4 regions of the Nocardioides sp. Z30_9 genome follow, and region 4 is predicted to be linked to each of the others. Evidence: predicted binding sites of a transcription regulator. Region 4 holds the regulator's gene; each other region holds the start of a gene.
What was found. The regulator LexA, encoded in region 4, represses DNA repair genes until DNA is damaged. The targets are predictions, from matches to a motif close to TCGAACANNTGTTCGA.
Positions count from the first base shown of each region.

Region 1: the regulator LexA is predicted to act here: its motif matches at 879-894, upstream of AC4BGB_RS12415 (HNH endonuclease signature motif containing protein).
Region 2: the regulator LexA is predicted to act here: its motif matches at 1,046-1,061, upstream of AC4BGB_RS08610 (DUF222 domain-containing protein).
Region 3: the regulator LexA is predicted to act here: its motif matches at 946-961, upstream of AC4BGB_RS18430 (DUF222 domain-containing protein).

Region 1 is NZ_JBZAJF010000002.1:353,927-356,123, reverse strand. It holds gene modA (molybdate ABC transporter substrate-binding protein) at 1-181, opposite strand, end outside; gene AC4BGB_RS12420 (TOBE domain-containing protein) at 189-596, opposite strand; gene AC4BGB_RS12415 (HNH endonuclease signature motif containing protein) at 909-2,186, shown strand.
Region 2 is NZ_JBZAJF010000001.1:1,781,633-1,783,829, reverse strand. It holds gene AC4BGB_RS08615 (HNH endonuclease signature motif containing protein) at 1-344, opposite strand, end outside; gene AC4BGB_RS08610 (DUF222 domain-containing protein) at 314-1,030, opposite strand; gene AC4BGB_RS08605 (glycoside hydrolase family 26 protein) at 1,235-2,197, shown strand, end outside.
Region 3 is NZ_JBZAJF010000002.1:1,591,902-1,594,098, reverse strand. It holds gene AC4BGB_RS18430 (DUF222 domain-containing protein) at 1-818, opposite strand, end outside; gene AC4BGB_RS18425 (esterase/lipase family protein) at 1,066-1,992, opposite strand; gene AC4BGB_RS18420 (SDR family NAD(P)-dependent oxidoreductase) at 2,060-2,197, opposite strand, start outside.
Region 4 is NZ_JBZAJF010000001.1:1,458,625-1,460,821, reverse strand. It holds gene AC4BGB_RS07100 (hypothetical protein) at 1-611, opposite strand, end outside; gene lexA (transcriptional repressor LexA) at 654-1,472, opposite strand; gene AC4BGB_RS07090 (LysM peptidoglycan-binding domain-containing protein) at 1,766-2,197, shown strand, end outside.

The DNA.
Region 1 (2,197 bases), on a different contig from region 4:
TGCCGGGGTGGTCCTCCTCGAACTGCTCGGCCAGCTCGGTGAACGGCTCGCTCAGCGAGGCCGCCGCGAACACCCTGACGGTGACCTCGCTCCCCTCCGACCCGGACCCGCAGCCGGCGAGCGAGGTGAGCGCCAGGCACGCAGCGAGCGCCAGCAGGGCGGGCCTCGCAGTGGGCCTCATCTGGGGCTCACCGTTGCTCCGGCAGCTCGATGCCGACGTTGGTGGACTTCACGGTGGCGATCGCCAGCACACCCGGCTCGAGCTGCAGCTCGTCGGCCGCCTCCCGGCTGAGCAGGGAGACCACCCGGTGCGGCCCCGCCTGGATCTCCACCTGGGCCATCACGCCGTCCCGCACCACCCTGGTCACCAGCCCGACGAACCGGTTGCGCGCCGAGGCCGAGACGACCGGCCCCGGGCCGGGTCGCTCCCCGCTCTCCGCGAGCTCCTGGGCCAGCGTCGCCAGCTCGGCCCCGTCCACCACCTGCCGCGACCCCTCGGTCGTCGTACGCAGTCGCCCGGAGTCCGCCCACCGCCGCACGGTGTCGTCACTGACCCCGAGCAGGTCGGCCGCCTGCCTGATCCGGTACGTCGCCATCCGGGCAGAGTAGCCGCAGATGCGGCCCTGTGTCGCTGCTGTTGGCGCAAGTGCGGAGTTGGGGGCCGGCGGAGCGGATTGGCGAGGGGTGGGGTCTGCGGGCCGGCACCGGCCGCGCAATTGCTGGCAAAGTGCAGTGTTCTCGCGAGATCGAGTGTCATTTCTCAGCAATTGCGCGACAGCGGTCGCCCCTGACGGGGAGTACGACGACGCGGACGACGCGGACGATCCCGAGCTGGGACGGGAAGAAGTTCTCCACAGATCGCCGATCACCCATTGTTATCGAACATGTGTGCGAGCGAGAATGAACCCATGACCACGGCACTCCTCGACCCTCACCCCGACGCGGGGCACCCCGCGTTCGGGGGTCTGGCTGTGATCGAGGCAGCGCTGGACGAGATGGCGGGGGCTCCTGTGTCGCTGGCGTCCGGGGAGTACGCCGCGGCCGTGCGCCGACTCGAACGGATCGGCCGGCGCATCGACGCGGTGAAGCTCAGGCTGGTCGCCGCCGCCGACAGGGCGGGGAGCGCTGCCGACGCCGGCTTCACCGGGACCGCCGCCTGGGTGGCGACGACGACCACCACCTCGCGGGCCAGCGCCGCGAAGGAGGTCGGTCTCGCTCGTGAGCTGAGCTCCGGGGACCACGAGACCACCGCGGACGCGCTCGACGCCGGACTGGTCTCCCCCGATCACGCCGCGGTGATCCTGCACGCCGACCGGCAGCTCCCCGACGGGGTCAGCGACGCCCAGCGCCGCACGGTCGAGGCCGCGCTCGTGGAGAAGGCCGCCAGGTTCACCCCCGAGCAGCTGCGCCGGGAGGCCCGCCGCGCCATCGAGGCGATCGAGCCCGACCAAGCCGTCGTGGACGCCCACGAGGACCGTCAGCTGCGGAGCGAGGAGGAGATCGCGCGCTCGAGGTCCCGACTCAGCTTCCACGACAACGGGGACGGCACCACCAGCGGGCACTTCACCGTGCCCACCACCGCGGTCGCGCACCTGCGCAAGATCATCGACGCGATGACCGCACCCCGCCGGATGCCTGCCAGGAGCCAGGCCACGCAGGACCGGACTGCTCCGCGGCCCTACGACTGGGACCTGCGCCGTGGCCTGGCGTTCGCCGAGCTGCTGGAGCACCTGCCCACCGACCACCTCCACGACAAGACCGCCGCCACCGTGGTGGTCACGATCGGCCACGAGGTGCTGCAGGACGCGTTGCGAGCGGCCCACCTCGACACCGGCCAGGCGCTCTCCGCTGGAGAGGCGCGGCGGCTGGCCTGCTCGGCCGGGATCATCCCGGCCGTCCTCGGCACCGGGTCGGTCGCCCTCGACCTCGGCCGGGAGAGCCGGCTGTTCTCCCAGGCCCAGCGAGTCGCCAAGGGACTCGAGCACGACACCTGCGCGGCCGAGGGGTGCCAGCGCCCCTACGCCTGGTGCGAGCTGCACCACCGAAGAGCCTGGCGCCTCGGCGGGAGGACAGACCTGGCGGACGCCGTGCCGCTGTGCCACTGGCACCACCAGCGCGTCCACGACCCCGGCTACCGGCACCGGTACCGACCCGACGGCTCCATCGACTTCGACCGGCGCACCTGAGAGGCCGCCTG
Region 2 (2,197 bases), 320 kb from region 4:
TGGTGGTGCCAGTGGCACAACGGGATCGCGTTGGCCAGGTCGGTCCTGCCGCCGTGGCTCCAGGAGTGCTCATGGTGGAGCTCGCACCAGGCGTAGGGACGTTCACAGCCCTCGGCCGCGCAGGTGTCGTGGCGCAGCCCGGCGGCGATGCGTTGTGCCTGGGAGAACAGTCGGCTCTCCCGGCCGAGGTCCAGCGCCACTGAGCCGGCGCCGAGGACGGCGGGCAGGATCGCTGCGGTGCAGGCCAGCCGCCGTGCCTCACCGGCGCTGAGCTGGTGGCCGGTGTCGAGGTGGGCCGCCTTCAGCGCCCCGGTCAGGACGGTGTGGTCGATGGTGACCACCACGGTGGCAGCGGTCTTGTGGTGCAGGTGGTCGGTGGGCAGGTGCTCGAGCAGCTCGCCGAACGCGAGACCACGGCGGTGGTCCCAGTCGTAGCGGCCTCCTCCTCGGTGCGCAGCTGTGCGTCCTCGTGGGCGTCGACGACCTGCTGGTCGGGCTCGATCGCTTCGATCGCACGGCGGGCCTCGCGGCGCAGCTGGTCGGGGTCGAACCGCTGCGCCTTGGCGACCAGGATCGCCTCCACGACCTCGCGCTGTTCCGCGCTGACACCCCCGGGGAGCTGGCGAGCGGCATGGAGGATCACCGCGGCGTGCGCGGGGGAGACCGTCCCTTCGTCGAGAGCCGCAGCAGTGGTGTCGTGCCCACCGCCGGCGAGCTCGCGGGCGATCCCCACCTCCCGGGCCGCGGCGACGCGGGTGGTGGTGGTCTGCCGGGCCACCCATGCCTCTGTCCCGGTGAACCCCGCGGCCGCTGCAGCCCCGGCTCTGTCGGCCGCGCCCATCACCTTGAGCTTCACCGCCTCCAGGCGGCGGCTGTCCCGCTCCAGCCGGGTCACCAGGAGGGAGTACTCGCCATCCGGGAGCGGTTGCTTCGCGCCGGCCAGCAGCTGGTCCAGCGCTGCCTCCAGGGCGGCCATCCCGGACAGGACCGGGTGGTCACTGTCAGGCCGGCGGTCCAGGAGCGAGGTCATGCACCCATTCTCGATTCGAACAGATGTTCGAGTCAAGAGGTGACAACGGATCTGTGTGCAACAGCGGACTCAACCGCTTGTCGCGACGAGCAGGCAGTCCGGGCGCGCGGGCAATCCGGTCTTCGGAGGCACTGATGGGAAACCGGTTCCTTTGTTAGCCTGCTCGAACGGGGGCTCGGATCGACTCGCATCGACAGGAGCACCATGTTCCCCACGTCTCGGACCCTACGACTGGGCAGAATCCTCATCGCCGGATCTGCCGTCGCCGCCCTGGTGATGTCGACCCAAGCGGTCGTCCCCGGCCCCCAGCCCGACACCGACGGCTCGAAGGCCGTCGTCAAGGACGACGTCGTCCACGTGGCCAAGAAGAAGAAGCGCCGGTGCGGGGCGAAGGCCAAGTTCGCACCGAAGTGCGGCGCCCTCTGGGGGGTCTACAGCATCCGCAACGGCGGCCCGGAGGCGTCCGTGCGCCGGCTCGAGTCCCAGGTGGGCCGCAGGTTCGACCTGAGCCTGAGGTACCACGACTTCTCCGACCACATCCACCAGGGACAGTTCCCCGACGTCTACGAGCGCCGCCTCGGCGCCGAGGGCCGCAAGCTGTTCATCTCCTGGCAGGCGCGGGTCTCCGACACCAACCGGAACCTCTCCTGGCGGGCCATCGCCAACGGGCGCTACGACCGCTACGTCAACAACGCGGCGAAGCGGGTGAAGGCCTACAAGAGGCCGGTGTTCATCGCCTTCGACCCGGAGTTCGACTCCCATCGCGACAAGGGCTCGATGGCCGACTATGTGGCGGCGTACCGGCACATCGTCAAGGTGTTCAACCGCTACCGGGTCTCCAACGTCGCCTGGGCCTGGGTCTCCACCGGCTACCTCGGCGGGGGCAACGCCGCCCGGATCCGGCAGGGCTATCCCGGTGGCGCCTACGTCAACTGGGTGGGCTGGGACCCCTACAACTTCTACCGGTGCAACGGCACGGGCTGGCAGACGTTCGGCCAGAAGGTCTGGCCCACCTACCGCTGGATGCAGAAGATCGGCCTTGCGCACAAGCCGTTCCTGCTCAGCGAGTACGGCACCCAGTACGACAACGCCAACCAGACCCGGTCCAAGCAGTGGCACGCCGGCATCCCGGCGACGCTGCGGCAGCTGTCCAACCTCAAGGCAGTG
Region 3 (2,197 bases), on a different contig from region 4:
ACCGGTAGCCGCTTCGGGTCGACCGCCTCGAGCAGCGCGGAGAACGCCTGGCCCCGGCGTACGTCGGCGGGAACGCGCTCGGTCGTGCCTGCAGTGAAGCCCTCGATGCTGTGGTGTCGCGGGGATGTGAACGCTTCCAGGTAGGTGTGCAGCCGGGCAGCGACGCTGTCGGGGACGTGGATGGTGATCCGGGTGGACCCGTCCCCGAGGCGCTTGCTGACCAGGCTGGTGCGTCGACGTGCGCGTCGTTCCTCGGCGGCCAGCTCCTTGGCCTCCTGCTCCTCGGCGACCTCGGGAGCGACGTGGTCCAGGATCCGCCGACCCAGCACCCGGAGCTCACAGGGACCGAAGTGCGCAGCCTGCGCCACCAGATGCGCCTCCGCGGCCGCCATGATCTCCGCACCGAGCTCGACCGCCGGCAGGACGTCGAGCGCGCGGGAGATCACCAGGGCCTGGGCCACGTTCACCTCACCCGCCCCCAGGGCGGAGCCCAGGTGCTGCCAGCGCCGGTCCAGCGCCTGACCGAGGGCGAGGTCGCGGCGATTCTCACCACGGTCGGTGCGGGTGTGATGGGTGACCAGCGCCGCTGCGTCCCGAGCCCCCTCCTCGACGGCGAGGTCGTCGGAGGCGGCGAGCACCCGCAGCTTCAGCGAGGCCAGCTGCGCCTCCACCCGGATCAGCTGCACCAACGCAGCCTTCTTCTGGCCCGGCGTCATGAACTCCACCGCCACATCGGCCGCGGACTTCAGCGCCTCCTCCACGGTGTCCGCGCACCCCAGCACCGGGTGCACCGAAGGACGATCGAACGTCGAGCCCACCTGAGCACCTCCTGCACCGACTCGTGACCATGACTGACTGGTCTCACATGTCGATGCAGCACGCCCGTGAGCAGGCGGACCCCCGACTCACGGCGGTCCGGGCCGATCCCTCAGCATCACTATTGGATCGAACCTGTGTTCGATTCTACAGGCGAAGGAATGGACCCGCAAGAGGGCGGATTCAATTGGCTGTGGCAGGCGAACCCAAGTGAGGGACCTGGGCCGAACTCCCCCGGAGGCGAGCGGGTCAGGTCCCGGGAAGCGTTCCGAGGCCGGTCACCGCGCGACACCTGACAGGCCGAGCGCCGGCCGGATCGAGAGTGTTCAACACGATGCGTGCGGCATTGGGCGACGCCGCCAGCTGACCGTGCTCGGAGCCGTCCTGCGGACAGACGTCCTGCAGCACGATGTTTCTCATTCCCGGCTCGAGGCCTGACGAGTACGGCACCACCAGTTCGTCGTAGACGGTGACGATGTTGGTGTAGCGGACCCCACTGGCCTTGACGCCGCCCGCACGCATCTTCGTGATGAAGTCGGTTCCGGGCGGGAACTGGCCGCACGCTTGGCACAACGGCGTCGCGTCCTCACGACCGAAGAGCGCCGCGAAGACCTTCGCGGGCTGCGCCACGTTCGTGCCGTGCCACAGCGGCGCAAGCGAGATGTAGTGGTGCACCGAAGACGCCCCACCGAGGAACTTCACGTAGTAGTTCGGCATCAACGTGCCTTGGGAGTGGCCGATCAGATCGACCTTCTCGGCACCAGTCGCCCGCTTGACGCGACCGACGAAGTCTTTCAGCTGCGCTGCGCCGTCCTCCATCGGCCGCAAGCCACCTATGTAGTCGCCGCCGGGGTAGGCAGCGTTGGAGCCGTAGTCCAACGCGAAGACGCAATAGCCCTCGTTCGCAAGAAGCGGCGCGTAGGTCTGCCAGTTCTCGTTGCTGTTCGCGAAGGTGCCGTGGACCAGCACCACCGGCCGTGGATGCCGCTTCGTCGGCGAGCAGGACCAGTCGTTGGCCCCCGGCAGATCACGGGTGATGCCACCCTGGAGGGCGGAGACCAGGAAGTCGTACGGCACGGGGTGGTCGTCCTGCGCCGCCTGGGCCGGGGACGTGAACGGGATGAGGACACTGATCGCGGCCACCAGCGCGAGCCCAAGGGTCGCAACACGTCGCATGGGTGATCTCCTAGGTCGCAGGACCTGACCAACGAGGTGGTCCGCTGCGGGTTACGGCCGCACCCGACTACAACGCCACGCTCCCCTGCTCCACGTGTGCCCGCGCGGCCGCCGAGTCCGGCATCCGCGCGGCCATCGTGGCCATCACGGCGTCCATCGCGCGCGGCGCCAGCAGGTTGAGCACCTCGCCGATGCGGCCGACCGC
Region 4 (2,197 bases):
CAGCCGGTGCCCGTGACGGTGGCCCCGTCGAAGTCGAGGAAGATCTTGCGGGGGGCGTCCGGCCGGCTGTGCAGGGTGAAGGTCTCGCTCACGGCGTACGCCGCGGCCACGGTCGGGGCGGCGGCACCCGAGGTGGTGGTGACCTCGGCGGGGGCCTCCTCCTCGAAGTAGACCCGTCCCTCCGGGGTCAGCCAGACGGTGTCGTCCTCGACCAGCAGCTCCTCGAAGCCTGCCGGGGAGAGTCCGTTGCTGGCGGCCACGGCGGGGAGCCGGTCACCGAGCGCGCGTACGGCGGGGCGGCCCTGCATCCGCTCGGGCAGGACGCGGGGCTCAGGGTCGGCGGCAGGCTGGGTCCGGTTGTCCGCGAGCGACGCGCCGGGCTTGGAAGCGCTGCCCACGGCCTGTTCCTGGACAGCCGGGGTGGGACGCGCCCTGCCGGGATCGCCCGCGGGCGCCGAGGGGTCTTCGCCGGCTCCCGGGGCGAGCGGGACGGCTTGCGGGCCGGCGGAGGGCTCGCCTGAACGCCCGTCCTGTGCGAGGAGTGCGGGTACGGCGACCAGCAGCAGCGCGAGCACTGCGATGACGCACGCGCGCCAGGACCGTACGGACATTCGTGCAGTATGTCCGAAATAATGCTATTCCACCCAGTTGTCTCACATCCGGCGCAGGACGGTGGTCACCTTCCCCAGGATGGTGGCGTAGGTGCCGTCGATCGGGTCGTAGGCATCGTTGTGCGGGAGCAGCCAGACCTTGCCGTCGCGGCGCTGGAAGGTCTTCACCGTGGCCTCGCCGTCGAGAATGGCGGCCACGATCTCACCGTTCTCGGCGTCGGGCTGCTGGCGGATCACCACGTAGTCGCCGTGACAGATGGCGGCGTCGATCATCGAGTCGCCGGAGACCTCGAGCAGGAACAGGGTGCCGTCGCCGACGAGGCTCTTGGGTAGCGGGAAGATCTCCTCGACCTTCTCCTCGGCGAGGATCGGTCCACCGGCGGCGATCCGGCCGACCAGCGGCACCATCGTGGGCGTGGGTACGGCGTCGCCCAGGCCCGTCTGGTCGTAGCCCGCCTCGTCCGCCGAGGCGATCGCACGCCGCGCGGCCATCAGCTCGGGGATGAACACCTCGAGGGCGCGCGGGCGGTTGGGGTCGCGTTTGATGAAGCCCTTGCCCTCCAGGACGCGCAGCTGGTGGGCCACGCTGGAGGAGCTGGTGAGCCCGACGAGCTCGCCGATCTCGCGGATGCTCGGCGGGTAGCCGCGCTTCTCGATCGACTCGCGGAGCACGTTGAGGATGCGCTGCTGCCGGGGGGTCAGGCCGGTGCTGTCCGGAGCCGCGTCCGGAAGCTCGGTGACCTTGGCGCCGGCTCCCGCCTCGAGCGTGGCCGCGGTGGTCTTCGGCGTGGTCTTCTGGGCGGTCTTCTTCGCCCGGGGGAGCCGGGTGGGCTTCTGGGGGTCCTGATCGCGAGTCGCCATGGGGAGAACCTAGTCCAGCAACATGCGTCACTTCAAACACATGTTCGAAGGGCGTGTCGCGCCACTTGTCGGGCGAACCAGCCGAACATTTGTTCGACTGGGTGCTTGCTTCGTTCGAACACGTGCCCTAACGTCGTACACGTGTTCGATCGAACATACGCTCGATCAGCCCGGCAGGTCCACGGAAAACGAACTTGTCAGTGGCTGCCGATAGAAATCGATCAACACACAGCAGGGGTCGCCAACCGACCGCTCGGCCACCTGGGCCGGGCACTTCCCCGAAAGGTTGACCGATGAGCACTCTCAGCATTCACCGCCCGCAGGACGCCACCTCCGCCAACGAGGTCGACGCGCGTTTCGACGCCCTGGTCCGCGCCGCGGTCCCGACGCAGCGCGACCGCCGCGTCGAGGTCGACTTCGACCGGGTCTTCGATCTCGACTACGGGCAGCGCGCCCTCGAGGCAGTTCCGGCCCGTTCGGCCCCGGCGGCACGCCGCGTCCGCTCCTCGCGCCGGGTCGCCCCGGTTGCGCAGCCTGGTCCGGCCACCCCCCGACGGGTGCGGCTGACCCGCCGCGGCCGCGTCGTCGCGGTGCTCACCTTCCTCGGCCTCGCGCTCGCCCTGATGACCGCCTTCGGCGGCTGGGCCGCCGCGGGCCTCTCCGGAGGCACCCCCGAGCCGGTCCGGGTGATCGAGGTCGCCCCCGGCGACACTCTCTACGACATC